2 regions of the Thermaerobacillus caldiproteolyticus genome follow, and region 2 is predicted to be linked to the other one. Evidence: riboswitches for the same ligand, from Rfam matches in the RefSeq annotation. Region 2 holds a riboswitch; the other holds the start of a gene.

Region 1 (7,374 bases), 750 kb from region 2:
CACGCCTTTAATGTCAACACATTGCCGACAGGGAAGACGATGAATTGAGCACTTCTCAACTTCGCAATGACTTCTTCCGGCTCAGAAGTGGGAATCTCTAGCTTCATATAATGGTCTGGCGTATACATCATCGTCCCTTCTTCGCCGACAATTTCCGCCATCACCATCATTTGCTTCGGAGTAAACGTTTTATTGGCAACTCCGGGACTGACAGCCACTTCAAGAATTGAAGGGGCAAAAGTCGTTGCTTGGTGGTTTTGAGCAGCGATTTTTTGTAACGCTTGTTCTGCAATATCTCGCGCACGCGCTCCTTCACTTTGGTCCAACGCCCACGGCTCAGCTTCTTTCCGTAGGCGTTCATGCGGCTTTAATGGCTGTTCGAGCGCACTTAATGTATACTTTCGCTGATATCCACGCGGAGTAATCATGAAACCGTCATGGATAAATGTCGATGAATTCCCGATAATGACAGTCGTTAACATCCCGATTTCGTGTTCAAGCATATGTTCTAAATCAGTAATGACAATTTGTTGGCGCTTGCGATAGGCACTTTTCACTAAACCAACAGGTGTTTGCGGCGAACGATAGCGTAATAAAATCCGCTGCGCTTCGGCGATTTGTCGCGTTCTTCTGCCGCTTTTCGGATTATAAAGAGCGATGACAAAATTGGCAGCCGCTGCAGCTTCGATCCGCTTTTCAATGAGCGACCAAGGAGTTAAATGGTCGCTTAAGCTAATCGTACATGCATCATGCATTACCGGCGCTCCCAATAAAGACGCACACGAGTTGATCGCGGAAATTCCCGGAATCACTTCCACTTCAATGCCGCTTTCTTTCGTCCATCCTTTCTCGATTAATACTTCATACACAAGTCCGGCCATTCCATACACACCAGCGTCCCCACTGGAAATCACCGCCACTTTTTTACCTCGCTCTGCCCATTTCACTGCTTCCTGAGCACGGCTTACTTCCTCCGTCATTCCGGTGCTAATGAGTTGTTTTCCCGTGATAAGATCCGATACGAGTTCAACATAAGTCTTATAGCCAATGATGACGTCACTTTCTTCAATTCCTTCGCGCGCCCGTTTTGTCATGTGATCCACACTTCCCGGACCAAATCCAATGATTAACAACTTTCCTTTCATTTCTATCACCTTTCTTTTACACTTTCATTCTTGCTTTTATTTCTTCTATGCTGCGCGGAATGCGACGCTCATTAGGAAATAAGGTGTTCCATACAGCCGCTAACAAAGGAACTCCAATTTGAAATTGTTTTAGCCTTTCACCTTGGACAAAGACTTCTTCCGGCTTCCCTTGCATCACAATTTGTCCATCGTGCATAACGAACACCACATCTGCCCATTGGAAAACGAGATCAAGATCGTGCGTCGCCATAAACACCGTAACCCCTTTTTGATGAATATCGTTTAATTTTTCCATAAAACGCTCCACTTGTAAGCGATCTAAGTACGCTGTTGGTTCATCTAATATTAACAAACTTGGTTTCATAATCATGACAGAAGCGAGCGAAAGCCACTTTTTTTGTCCTAGGCTTAAATGATGGATCGGCTTGTCCCTCCATTTGTGTAAGGAAAAATCATCCATCGTTTCTTGAAGGAGCTGATTTATTACACTTTTTTCTACACGCAAGTTATGCAAGCCAAATGCCAGCTCTTCTGTTATGGTGGGAGCGATTAGCTGATGCTCAGGATTTTGAAATACAATGCCAACTTCTTGCCGCCATTTCTGCAATGTCTTCTGTTTATAGTCGATTTTCTTTCCTTTCCAATACACTTCACCACTGTCCGGTATCAATAATCCATTCGCATGTAAAAATAACGTTGTTTTCCCACAGCCGTTATGACCAATAAGGGCGCACTTTTTCCCAAGTGGAACATGCAGTGACAACCCTTTTAATACACATTGCCCGTCTGGATACGTATAATAAACATCCTGAAATTTCAACATTTATAACAGCTCTCCCCCTATTACTCCCAATAGTACAATCATAACCACTCCGATAATCGCTTCGAATAAATAGCGTTTACATAACACGTCCCCTTCTTTTTGCACATAAGTGATTTCGCCAGAAAAGCTGCGGGCACGCAAAGCAAATGATAATGCTTCATAATATAGCCATGTTTTTTGTATAAGTTGAAATATAAGCATCGCTGCATGACGCCAATGATTTCCACCACTTCGCGCTTTCATAGCAACATGAAGTTCGTCGGCTGCTCGGGCAAAAACAAAAACAAATCGGTATGTTAAAAACAACAGCTCAATGATAATTGATGGAACTTTCATTCGCTTTAACGTATAAAGAAACTCTGTAAACGGTGTTGTTACAAGAAGAAAAAACAGGCACGACCAAGCTGCAATGGATCGAAAACATAGTGTGATCACTAAACTGATATTGCTGCTGTTCACAGAAATATGAAAAGAATGATCGATCGAAACAATAAGAAGGGGGAAACTAACACAAAGAAAAGTCAAAACAAGCAATAACGCTTTCACATACACCTGCCATGAAACACGCGCATACCAAACAATCCATACCGCCAGCCAAATGATAATAACGGTTTGCATGTCACGATTTCCTAACATGACGATAAAAAGCAGAAGAAAAGAAAAGAAAACTTTTTGTTCAGGAGGTACCTTTCGTAATCGATTGTTGTAGGCAATTGTATCAAACCGGCTCATCATTTTGCTTCATCTCTTCGATCAGCACGTCCTTTATATACGCCGATAATATACCCGATCACTCCTGCTCCAATTGCTGCTTGTACTGAAAATAACAGCGTTTCTATTTCTCCACCAGGCGGCTCAAATATCGTTTCAAACCAAGGTTTATATTTTGGATCAATCGCTTGAATAGCTTTTTCTGCCTTATCATCGGTGCCACCGAACTCAGAATGGCGAATAAACGATAATGGTGCTGCAACAAGAATGACAGCGAGAAGGAGAAGGAAGACATTTCGTTTCAATTTTTACACCCCTTTACGCAATTGTTCTAATTCATGGCGGCTATACGTACAAAGGAAATTCCAAACAATCACGGTTAACAGTCCTTCTGTAAGTGCAAGTGGTATTTGAGTGATAGCGAAAATACCTACAAACTTTAAAAACGAAGCGCTAATTCCGCCAGTAGCATCAGGGAAGGCTAATGCTAATTGAAATGATGTGACAACATAGGTCGCCAAATCAGAAAAAAAGGCAGCCAAGAAAATGATAAGACGTTGAGAAATACTAGTCTTCATACCAAAGCAATAAATTCCGTAAGCCACCAACGGACCAACAACTGCCATAGAAACAGCGTTTGCACCTAGTGTCGTCAGCCCACCATGAGCAAGTAACAGCGCCTGAAACAGTAAAACAATGCTCCCCATTACCGTCATCGCAAGCGGACCGAACAAAACAGCACCTAACCCAACTCCTGTTGGATGAGAACTGCTTCCCGTCACAGACGGAATTTTTAATGCCGAAAGAACAAAGGTGAATGCTCCGGACAGAGCCATGAGCAACTTCAATTCAGGATTTTTACGCGTCACACGCAATAAAGAACGCAGTCCTAAAATAAAAAAAGGTAAAAAAATGATCCACCAAAAAATAACCCACTTAACCGGTAAAAATCCCTCCATGATATGCATTGCAAACGTAGATGTGGAGCTGCTAAATGTAAAATAAATGCTCAAACAACATACCAAAAGTGCTAATTTCCATTTATTCATTTTTCTCACCTTTCTACTTTCTAGAAACTTTCAAAACACCAATGGGGGCAGTCGATTTCTCTGACATCGTCAACCCGTTTTTCGCATCATATCGATATGTCATCACCTCTTCTAACAGCTGACCATCTCGCAAATGTTTTTGCACAAGTTCTCTTCCCTTTTCCGCGTTCATGGCTTTGTACCATACTCCTTCAGGGTAGACGATGACAACACAGGCATCTTCACACCGGCCGTTGCAGCGTGTTCGAGATGTATGTACTTCGCTGTCCAATCCCAAACGCTCAATTTCCGAGCGAATCGCTGTTGTCACTTCCTCACCCCCTTTTCGCATACAACTGCCTCCATTGCAAATAAGAACGTGATGTTTCATTCCGATTAAATTCCATGTCGCCACTTTTTTCCTCTCCTTTTTCGTCCAAATAAAAAAGCACCTCTATACGTAGAGGTGCAGAAAAAATGCATATAATAAGCCAGCCGTTAAAAACCGATATAAAGGCACACTTTTCCCAGCACGTCTACCTATAATCCCGTAGGTATCCGTCTGAACAAATAAGGCAGGTCTCCTGACTTAGGATCTTCATTTCATTGCGTCTTCCCGAAAATTGCTTTCAGTGACATGATGCAATGAAACTCCCCATCACAGTGGCGGGTACCGTGACGGCTTTTCACCGTGCTTCCCTTTTAAGCCTATCCCTTTATGAGAAAGGCACCTTACTTGCTTTGACGAGTCATTCAGTTTTCAATGGAACAAGCTTCCTTATCCATAGTATTATAAATTTTCGAAAAACGTCAACAACTTTTTTCATCATTCTGCTTCAGAAAGCTTCGTTTGCGAAATGACGATCCCATCGCTGTCGGCATACACATAAGCGCCCGGCTCCCAGCGCACACCGCCAAATTCGAGCACAACATCACGCATTCCTTTTCCTTCTTTTTTGCTTTTCACCGGACAGGTGCCGATAGCCATGACCCCAAGCGGCATCTTCGCTATTTCAGCCGAGTCGCGAATGCAGCCATGAATGATGACACCTGCCAGCCCGCGATCGCAGGCGATTTGCGCAAGCCGATCCCCCAATAACGCGCAGCTTCGTGATCCTTTTCCATCGACAACGAGGACAGATCCTTTCGGAATCGTTTCAAGTGCTTGACGCACAAGCACATTATCCTCGAATACATCAACAGTGGCAATCGGTCCAGAAAATTCCTTTTTCCCCCCGTAAGAATGTAGCGATAATTGACAAACTTGAAGTTGTTCGAAAAATTGGTCGCATAAATCCGCTGTTTTCACACCAATCCCCTTCCCTGTATGTCCGTTTTTTATATCATTTGACACTTTTGTCAAAAATCCTTCCAAACAAAAGAAAAAGGCCAAGCGCCATTCGCTTGCCTTTATAGGAACTGGGCTAGCTGGATTCGAACCAGCGCATCACGGAGTCAAAGTCCGTTGCCTTACCGCTTGGCTATAGCCCAATGAATTAACTTCATGAGTTACTTCTTTGACTGTACTACGTGAGCTGACACCGCAGGACAATTTCAATAATTTCTGTAAGGGAATTTGGGAAATCAGTTGACATGAATTTGCACTTCGGTATACCTTTTTTGTCTGTTCATTGATAGTTATGCCCTGTCTTCAACAAATTATACAAAAAGTCCACGCCCTTTATCACTCTAAATGGTCGGCATAATACTTTAGAGCTCTCTGGTAACTATGCAATTCTTCATCATCAGTCGTATCGATTAGATTTTTTAACACAATTTCCATCGATTCTGAATATCGTTTCAGACTATATAATGTTAATGCTAAAAATATTTGGATCGGCCTATAATCGGGAAACTGTTGCTGTGCTTTTGTTAAAACTTCCAATGATTCGTCATACTTACCCAAAACGCGATAAGTGCTTCCTAAACAAACAAATGCATCTTTTAAACTTTCTTCTTTCAGTCCTAAACGAACCGCTTTTTCATAAAATTCAACCGCTTCTTTTTCCAATCCCATCGAATCATGTACTTGCCCGCAATAAAAATGAATTTCACCATCATTCGGATAACGTTTGACCAAATCTAAAAGAAGTTCTCTTGATTGTTCTAAATGCCCTTCATTTCGCAGCTTGATAGCCAGCGCTAACGGAACGCTCATCCCCGTTTCTTCCCCCATCCTGTAAATGTTTGACGAATAGCACTCGATGGCCTCCCCTGCCATCATAATTCGTGAATACAGAAACTCCTTCGATTTCCTGATCTCCCTTTTCAATGTCAAACCCCATGCGAGAGTGAAAAGCGATTGATGTACGATTGACAGGTGAAGTAACACAACGTACAAGCCGGCAACCTTTTTCTTTTACTGTTTCGAAAAACCGCTCATACAACCTTGAAGCAATTTTTCTCTTCCGGTAATCCGGATGAACTCCAACAAAATGAATATACGCTTCCTCTGGATATGTTTGGGAAACAAAACCAATCAAAAAGCCTATAATTTGTTCTTGCTCGATGGCAACAAAACTAGTGTTTTGAAAGTGAATGAAAAAGAGCTTTGGCAGCATGTCAACCATTTGTCTCCCGCCCCACCAGTCATTTAACACACTAATAATATCGTTGTAATCATGAGGAGATACATGACGAATCTGCATGTCAATCTTCCTTTCACTCAATTTTTTTCTAATATCAAAAAAGAATCATCCCTTTCCGTTCCAAAAGACACTGCAGGGATATTGGCACACACGAAAACGATATTAGGAACCAATCTTCAGACGCACGTTAAATGACCGTCGAGCGTGAACAACCATGCATCCTAGATATGCGCAAATCAGGGAACCACATTTTAGTAGCCGAAGAGAATGAAATCGTTCTCCGCCTACTAAATTCAGCGTAAAAAGAAACAACGGCTCTGCCGCATCGCCTCGTTTGGTATTAGCATTCAAGAAATTTACTGCAACAAATGATCGAATGGACCCCCTTACCATTACGACAACAAACGGACGAGCGATTCATGCCGATAAAAAACTAGGCCTTCGAGAAGAAAGACGCTTCAAAAATCAGTTAAATTTAGGAAACAGCGTATATATCGGCGATATTACTGTTTTTGTAAACGTCTCTCCAAATAATCAGCAAACATGACAAAACTAATAGCACAAATGACGGCCACGTACGGGCTAAGATGGTGCTTCTCTAACTCTTCTACCGCCACCAGTTTTCCTTTCCCCAACTCATCGATATCGGATTTGTAAGCGGCAGCGGTTTCGTAAGCGAGCAGATTCCCAGAGCCCCCGTATCGCCATGCTCGTAAACAAGATCGTCCCTCACGATCCGCAATCCTCTCATCAAAGCCGATATAAACGACAACATGCGTTTCGTTCATTCTTCTTCACGTACGGCCGACTGAAAAGATCACCACACGCATCCCCCGGTTCGTTTCTTTTTGTTTCACACGTACACACGACTTCTCCCGAAAACACGCTATTCGCTTTTGCTGAACTCTTCCGCCGGTGAACGAGGAGGAACCACGAACAGGCGTAAATCGGTGTTTCTCGGCGCGCAAAACAAAATAAAAAGATGACACTCTATAACAACATCACACTCGCTTCACCGAATCACCCTTTTTTTCTAGTTAGTCGCGCAAAAGGAATGATTCGTTACAAGCAACTTTACA
Region 2 (7,374 bases):
CTTCAAACAGTGACGAATACGTCTTTCCCTGTTGACAAGCACCATAACGATCGCCGTTAACCGTGCCGGTATATAGTTGAACACATCATCTAAGCGTGCCGACGCCCATCCGAAATCGCGATATGTATCATTTTTATAACCAAGCATGGAATCACACGTATTGACGGCACGATACGCAAGCGCCAAAGGGGCACCGCCAAGAAGCGCGTAAAAAAGCGGAGCGGTAATGCCATCGCTTGTATTCTCCGCAACTGTCTCGACACAGGCGCGCACAATTTCCCGCTCATCAAGATTTTCCGTATCTCGTCCAACGATCATGCTCAGTTCTTTTCGTGCCTTCTCTATATCACCTTGTTCAAGCGGCACAAGCACATTCCAAGCAGCCTCTTTTAAGCTTTTGGTTGCGATCGTCGTGAAAATAAGAAACGCTTCTATGACAATGCCCAATCCTGTAGTAATTCGATAACTAGTATACACGAGAAAAAAGCTAATCGCATATATAATGAGACAAAGGCTTGCGACGGTGAATATTCCTTTTAGCCGCCGACCGCGCCCGCGATTGAAATGTCGATCAAAGTAGGCAATGAGCGCCCCCATCCCCCGCACAGGATGCGGGAGCCAACGCGGATCGCCAAGCCAACAATCAAGCGCCACCGCCAGCATAATCGCAAAAAGATGATGAATCATTGATCGTCCCCTCTTCGCTGTTGATATCGGCGAAGCGCTTCTCTCGTTGCTTCGTAGACAGAACGACCGATCGCTTTGCCAAGTGGTGTAATCGTGCCAGCGTAGTCAAAGACGGTATTCATTTGTGAAGCAGCAATCGCGATACAATCGGTCGAAGTTCCCGTCGCCATCGTGTTCGTTTTTGGATCAAGGATACGCTCGTCATACAGCGCTTTCGTTTTTGCCTCCGTTGCCGTCATCATCGCTTGCACATAGGCGGCGTCCATCAACGTTCCGTCAATGAACACGATAATGTTAATCGTGCCGACTCCTTTAGCAGACTCGTCCCTCTCCCACGCTTTCGCAGCATCGACTGCATTTCCAATCCCTGCTGTAACAATCGTAAACAGCGAAAACGTTTCTTCTTTCCGATATACATAGGCAGCGTCTTCTAAACAAACCGCTGTCATCATCCCGATCGTCCGCTTCACGTCCAACGTATGCGACCGTAAATACTGCTTCATTTCCTCTTCAGCATCATCGCATCGATAATCCTTCGACACATGGCGGTTCACAAAATGAGTCGCCCATTGAAAGCCAGCTCCCACAAGCGACGATGATAACACTTTAAACGGTTGGGAAGTCGTAACAACAATCCGCTCATGGCTCTTTTCTATCGTCAAACGATCACGAAGTTCCTTTTCCCTTTCCGGAAGCTCAATTTCTGGCAAAAACGTTACAATTGGATTGGGCACAACGGGATGGGCTTGACGCCTCACTGGAGCGCCAAACACGTTTCGCAATGTCGATTCTTCGATCATATCATTCGGCTCACTCACACCGATAACGCTTCCTTGCTTAAGGAAAAGAATGCGATCACAATATAAGCTTGCCAAATTCATATCATGAAAAATAGCGATCACCGTTAACCTTTTTTCTTTTGTCCATTTGGAAAGACGATCTAATAATTTCATTTGCTGGGCAATATCCATATGATTGGTCGGCTCATCTAAAAGCAATATGTCAGGCTCTTGCGCAAGCGCCCGCGCTAAATATGCGCGCTGCCGTTCCCCTCCGCTTAACTGGTCGATCCCTTCTTCCATTTTGTCAAGCAGCTCCACTTGCTCAATCGCTTTTATCACTGCCCGCTCATCTCCCTCTGTCCATTTTGGAAAAAGGCTGCCTTGATGAGCATAACGACCAAGCTCGACCGTTTCTTTTACCGTATAACCGAACGTCGTATCGACGCTTTGCGGCAATACGGCAACAAGCCGTGCCAATTCTTTTTGTGAAAACGAAACAAGCGGCTTTCCATTGAGAAAAATCATTCCGGTTTGTAGTGACAGTTCCTTGCTTAACAACTTTAATAACGTTGTTTTTCCGCTGCCGTTCGGTCCTAGAATGCCAAACAATTCCCCTTTTTGAACGGTAAACGTCACATCTTGCAATACCATTTTGTCATGATAACGATAAGACACGTTATTCACTTCGAGCACATTCATCACGTCTTTCTCTTCATTCTTTTAAAAAATAACACTGCAAATAGCGGAGCACCAATCAAGGAAGTAATGACACCTATCGGCAGTTCGCGCGGCGAAATGATCGTTCGCGCGGCCAAATCAGCAAGGACAAGAAACGCACCGCCATACAAAAGCGACAATGGTAAAAGCAAGCGATGATTCGGACCGCATACTAATCGAATCATATGGGGAATGACCAAGCCAACGAAACCGATCGTGCCAGAAACGGCTACCGCAGAGCCGGTTAACAGCGAAGCGCCCGTTAAAATAACAAGCTTTCTCCTCATGACATCAACACCGATGTGAGCCGCTGTTGCCTCTCCAAACGCAAACGCATTGAGCTCACGAGAATTCCATAACAATAACAAAGAACCGATAAGAAAAAACGGCAACGTCATCATCGTATAATTCCAGCCTCGCATCGCCACGCTTCCCATCAGCCATGTAATAATCTGCCGCAATTCTTCTCCCGTCAACGCAATCATGAGCGAAATAAGCGCACTAAAAAACGCACCAAACATAATTCCAGCTAAAATGATCGTTTCAACCGACATCTTCCGTTCGACCGCTCTTGTAAACAAAAGCACAAGAAACAGCGTACAAAGCCCAAATAGAATACTGACAATCGGCAATGTAAACGTGCCGACAAACGGCAATTGAATACCGAAGAAGAGCACAATGACCGCCCCAACGGAAGCCCCGGAAGAAACGCCAAGCGTATACGGATCAGCAAGTGCGTTTTTCAACAGCCCTTGAAATGCCGCGCCCGCCAGTGCGAGCGAAGCGCCTACCAAGAATGCCAATACAACACGCGGCAAGCGGATCTCCATGACGATTTGAACAAGATTGGTAGGAATATCGCTATTCAATGGAGTTCCAAACCATTGATATAAAAAAATATCAATAATAGTAGAAAAGGGAATCGATAGAGAGCCTATCGATATCCCTAACAAAAGAGAAACGATCACAACGACGACCGTCACCGCGTAAATCGCTGCATTATTGAAAGACTTCTGGATAAATCGCTTTAGCAAGTTCCTCTACCCCTTCGACAAGACGCGGACCTGGACGTGTGACTAAATCAGAATTCACATCGTACACCCGTTTATTTTTCACAGCTGGAACGTCCTTCCAAGCAGGACGAGACATCACTTGCTTCGTCGCATCTTTTACATAATCTCCATATGTTGTAATAATGACATCAGGATTTAAAGCAACTGCTTTTTCTTCCGTAAACATCGGCCAGCCTTCTTGATCACCAGCCACGTTTTTCGCTGAAATCACCTTTAACATGTCATCGATAAATGTTCCTTTTCCGGCCGTATAAATTTCCGGTGCCGGTGATACTTCGACCCATACTTTCAATTGATCTTTCTCTTTTATGCTTTTTGCTTTTTCTTTAATCGCCTCAAGCTTTGTTTTCATATTTTCAATGATCTCGTGTGCTTTTTTCGTCGTCCCTGTTGCTTTTCCGATTAATTCAATCGAATGATACACATCATCAAACGTTTTGGCATCGTTCACAACCAATACGGTAATTCCTGCATCTTTCAATTGTTGTAATCCATCTTTGGAGTTATGGGCACCTGAAGCATGCGCAAGCACTAAATCAGGTTTCAGAGAAATAATTTTCTCGACATTGAAATCTGTGCCGCCGATTTTTTCTTTCTTTTTGGCGTCCTCCGGATAGTTGTCAAAATCGCTCACACCAACGATTTTCTCACCTAATCCTAACGCATAGGCGATTTCTGTGTTGCTAGGAATCAACGAAACAATCTTTTTTGGCTCGGACTGGATCGTCACTTCTTCTCCTAATCCGTCTTTTACCGTCACCGGAAATACTGCTTCTTCTGTTTTTGCTTCTTGCTTTTTGGCAGTTGTTTCATTGTTCGCGTTTTCGCTATTACATCCGACCAGCAGCCCGAATGTTAATAGAAAAGCAAGAAACATCACATAATACTTCCACTGCTTCATGTTTATTCTCCTCTCTGATTGATGTATAAATAAAAAACCCATTCCTATCTAGGAATGAGTAAGAAACGACAAAATATAGAAATGCTTGATATGTAAACATTCATTCGTCGTTTCACCATCTCACTCCCCGAAGATAGGAAACATTCGGCAGCAAAGGCAGGTCTACTGACTCATGCATCATCCTACTCTGAACCTTCCCATGCAGGTAACAGCTTTCGCCATCACACGGCACAGTGGTGATTTCATTTCGTCCGCATTTACAGTTGCGGGGACAGTTCTGGACTTTCACCAGATTCCCTATTAAGTCTACTAGGGCAATACACCGCGCCCGTTCGACACCTTTTCTGCCATGATATAAAATTGTGTGAATTTGTCGAACAATTTACAGTTATATATTAATGCAAATGACCATCATTGACAATAAAAAAATAAGAAGCTGGTGCGATATCATTCAAACCTAAACACTCGAATCGAATCCGATCCGAGTGTTTGGATAATCATCAATTATGAATATAACGCTCAAACACAAATCCAAAATCTTTTACCGTATATTGTTTTTTCGTGTCAACTAACCAATGAAATGCAATTTGGTTGAGCTCTTTGAACTGTTCCGCTAAATCATTTGGTGTACTTGCAATGCGGCTTAAAACTGTAGAAGCTAACTCTAGACTTTGGCGAGCATAGTCTAATGTCGTTTCGTTTTCGTGGCAGATTTCTGCGATTTTCAGCAATGCCTTATATAAATCTTTCACTTCTTCGATATGCTTTTTATGCACATCAATCGAGTATTGTTCAGAACCGATTTTAAATTTAATTTCCACATCTAAATCGACCGTACCCGCTGTTTCCAATGTCACATCAGAAATGCGATGCTTGCTGTAATCATAACGGCGAAGCGTGCGCTTTTTGCTTGTTGCGCTCGTTCCGTCAAGATGAATAAGCGCTTTGTTCGTAAAGCAATACTCATCAGACTTTGACTTAATCAAAAAGTAAATTTTCTCCCCATCTTCATGCATCACATAATCGTCGGCATCAACTTTATCATAGTTCTCCGGTTTAATCACAGCCCCTACATCACTTAATCCAAGCACATCAGCAGCGACTTTTCCAAACATGTTATTCCACCTCTCCTCATTTGTGCTAAACACAGACATGCTCATTATAACATGCATAACATAATAATCGTTAATTTTTCCAATTGATTTTATAATCCAAACATGACAATACCCTTATCAAACAATTCTATATAAAATACAGATTTTCGACATATGTAAAATGTTTTTAATGCCCCGTTGTGTAACTAAAAGACTCCATCTATGTCAGTTCTTGAATTCAAAGGATGTAGAGTTTAGGGGCTATCGAAACAGCTGATAAAGCACTTGAGTGGTTGTGCAAAGTTGAGTCAGACCTTTATTCCAATGTCAAAACTCCTTGCTAATGTTCAAAATCAAAAAAGGAACTATCTCATCAATTAAGAGACAGCTCCCGATATGATTAGTCTTCGAATTCTTGTTCTTGCTCTTGGTCTTGTTCAGATTCCGCACGCGAACGCACTTTTGACGTAGAATCCGAATCCACCTTAATATCAAGATCTATTCTCGTGTTGCCACTGTTGGCGACTCTGGCGATGTTTGTATTGCGGTCTACATTTTTTAAATCATTGTCATTATCTAATTCTGTATTACTTCTTAAATCGTTATCAGATTCAAAATCAACATCTGCTTTTGAACGGCTATCTGAGTCTGAATTTGAACGGCTACGGCTAATAGATTGGTTATTATCATTTTCAGATAAATTTTTCCATAATTTACTCATTATCTCTTCTCCTTCCATTTGTTATATAGTTAATTTATTCAAACAAATAAGTAAAAGTTTGGACAAATGCCATTAGGTCGTACGCTGATTTTTATACCTCTCAAAAGCAAGAAGCCATTTCAAACAGAGCGGAATATTAGAATATATCCTCATAAAAATCAATCAAATAAATATTCGTTACCTATGTAAATAGGGGAAGGTGACTACATATTACCTTCCCCATTTGCTTTGATTTAACAGTTTAACTTTAGATACATCGTTTACTTCTCTTATATGATTGGATTTTTTGTAATTATTTGATAGAGCCTCTAATTTCCGAACAGCTAAATCAAACTCTTCGTTTGTTAGTTGTTTAGTAGCTAATAATGAACATAGAATGGCAAAGGCAATTGGCATTGTATCAACTTGAACATTTATATTAATATCAACATCAGAGTTCCCGCTATGGCCAATTTGTGATGCATTTGAATGGCTATCAAAAGAAGATATCTTCCCTAATGAGGATAAATTTCCTAAATTCCTTAAAGAAGTTTGATGATCATTTATATTTTCCATAACATATCCTTCCCCCAGAAATACAATTTAAAGTGGGATAGAAACTATCCCACCTATGCTATATTGTTTTACTACAACTATTAGTTATTAGTCTTCTTGCTCTTGTTCTTGCTCTTGATCTTGTTCAGATTCTGTACGCGCACGCACTCTTGCCGTAGAATCAGAATCCACCTTAATATCAAGATCTACTTTTGAGTTTCCGCTGTTAGTAACTTTTGCGATGTTTGTATTGCGGTCTATATTTTTCAAATCATTGTCATTATCTAATTCTGTATTATTTTTCAAATCATTCTCGGACTCAAAATCGACATTTGCTTTTGAACGGCTATCTGAATCCGAACGACTGTGACTATTAGAACGGTTATTTCCACTACTGGAAAAACCTCTCCACTCTGTACTCATTCTCTCTCCCCCTTTCGTTCTTTATGCTGGTAGTTTATTCAACATCACACCAACATGTTTAGACAAATACCAGTAAGTCATATGTTGATTTTTAGAAATTACTCGACATGTAGCAGGTACTCTTATCAGCACCAAAGGTTATGAATAGTATGAAAATAATAACTAAAATAAATCTTAATTTCCATTCTATTTATAGTTAAATATTTGGATTATAAGGAATGAAATGGTGAGATACCAATATCAACTGATATTCATTCGTTAGAAGACCCAAAAAGAGCGGATAGATCTTTTATATAGAAAACTTTTGAACTAGCTTGCACGCACTTCAAGAACATCGTGAACATACATTCATCTACTTCTCCGGTGATGCGTCCATTAAACCAAACCGAAAGAAAACAGAAAACATTCATCATGAAATAAAGATCCATTCGGTATTGATAAA

Evidence for each region. A riboswitch is a leader RNA that binds a small molecule or an ion and turns the genes downstream of it on or off. The one in region 2 is predicted to bind cobalamin.
Region 1: another riboswitch for cobalamin. It lies ahead of ISX45_RS05595 ((2Fe-2S) ferredoxin domain-containing protein); the one in region 2 lies ahead of ISX45_RS09350 (ABC transporter substrate-binding protein).

The regions. Positions count from the first base shown of each region.
Region 1 is NZ_CP064060.1:1,130,431-1,137,804, reverse strand. It holds gene cobJ (precorrin-3B C(17)-methyltransferase) at 1-1,145, opposite strand, end outside; gene ISX45_RS05615 (energy-coupling factor ABC transporter ATP-binding protein) at 1,162-1,968, opposite strand; gene cbiQ (cobalt ECF transporter T component CbiQ) at 1,969-2,703, opposite strand; gene ISX45_RS05605 (energy-coupling factor ABC transporter substrate-binding protein) at 2,700-2,984, opposite strand; gene ISX45_RS05600 (energy-coupling factor ABC transporter permease) at 2,988-3,728, opposite strand; gene ISX45_RS05595 ((2Fe-2S) ferredoxin domain-containing protein) at 3,742-4,122, opposite strand; cobalamin riboswitch at 4,265-4,457, opposite strand; gene rraA (ribonuclease E activity regulator RraA) at 4,534-5,016, opposite strand; tRNA gene ISX45_RS05585 (tRNA-Gln) at 5,127-5,198, opposite strand; gene ISX45_RS05580 (tetratricopeptide repeat protein) at 5,392-5,865, opposite strand; gene ISX45_RS05575 (GNAT family N-acetyltransferase) at 5,825-6,355, opposite strand; gene ISX45_RS05570 (hypothetical protein) at 6,799-7,083, opposite strand; gene ISX45_RS05565 (helix-turn-helix domain-containing protein) at 7,370-7,374, opposite strand, start outside.
Region 2 is NZ_CP064060.1:1,879,705-1,887,078, forward strand. It holds gene cbiB (adenosylcobinamide-phosphate synthase CbiB) at 1-684, opposite strand, end outside; gene ISX45_RS09340 (adenosylcobinamide amidohydrolase) at 684-2,168, opposite strand; gene ISX45_RS09345 (FecCD family ABC transporter permease) at 2,168-3,205, opposite strand; gene ISX45_RS09350 (ABC transporter substrate-binding protein) at 3,186-4,160, opposite strand; cobalamin riboswitch at 4,299-4,518, opposite strand; gene ISX45_RS09355 (PH domain-containing protein) at 4,661-5,275, opposite strand; gene ISX45_RS09360 (hypothetical protein) at 5,655-5,975, opposite strand; gene ISX45_RS09365 (hypothetical protein) at 6,186-6,530, opposite strand; gene ISX45_RS09370 (hypothetical protein) at 6,618-6,932, opposite strand.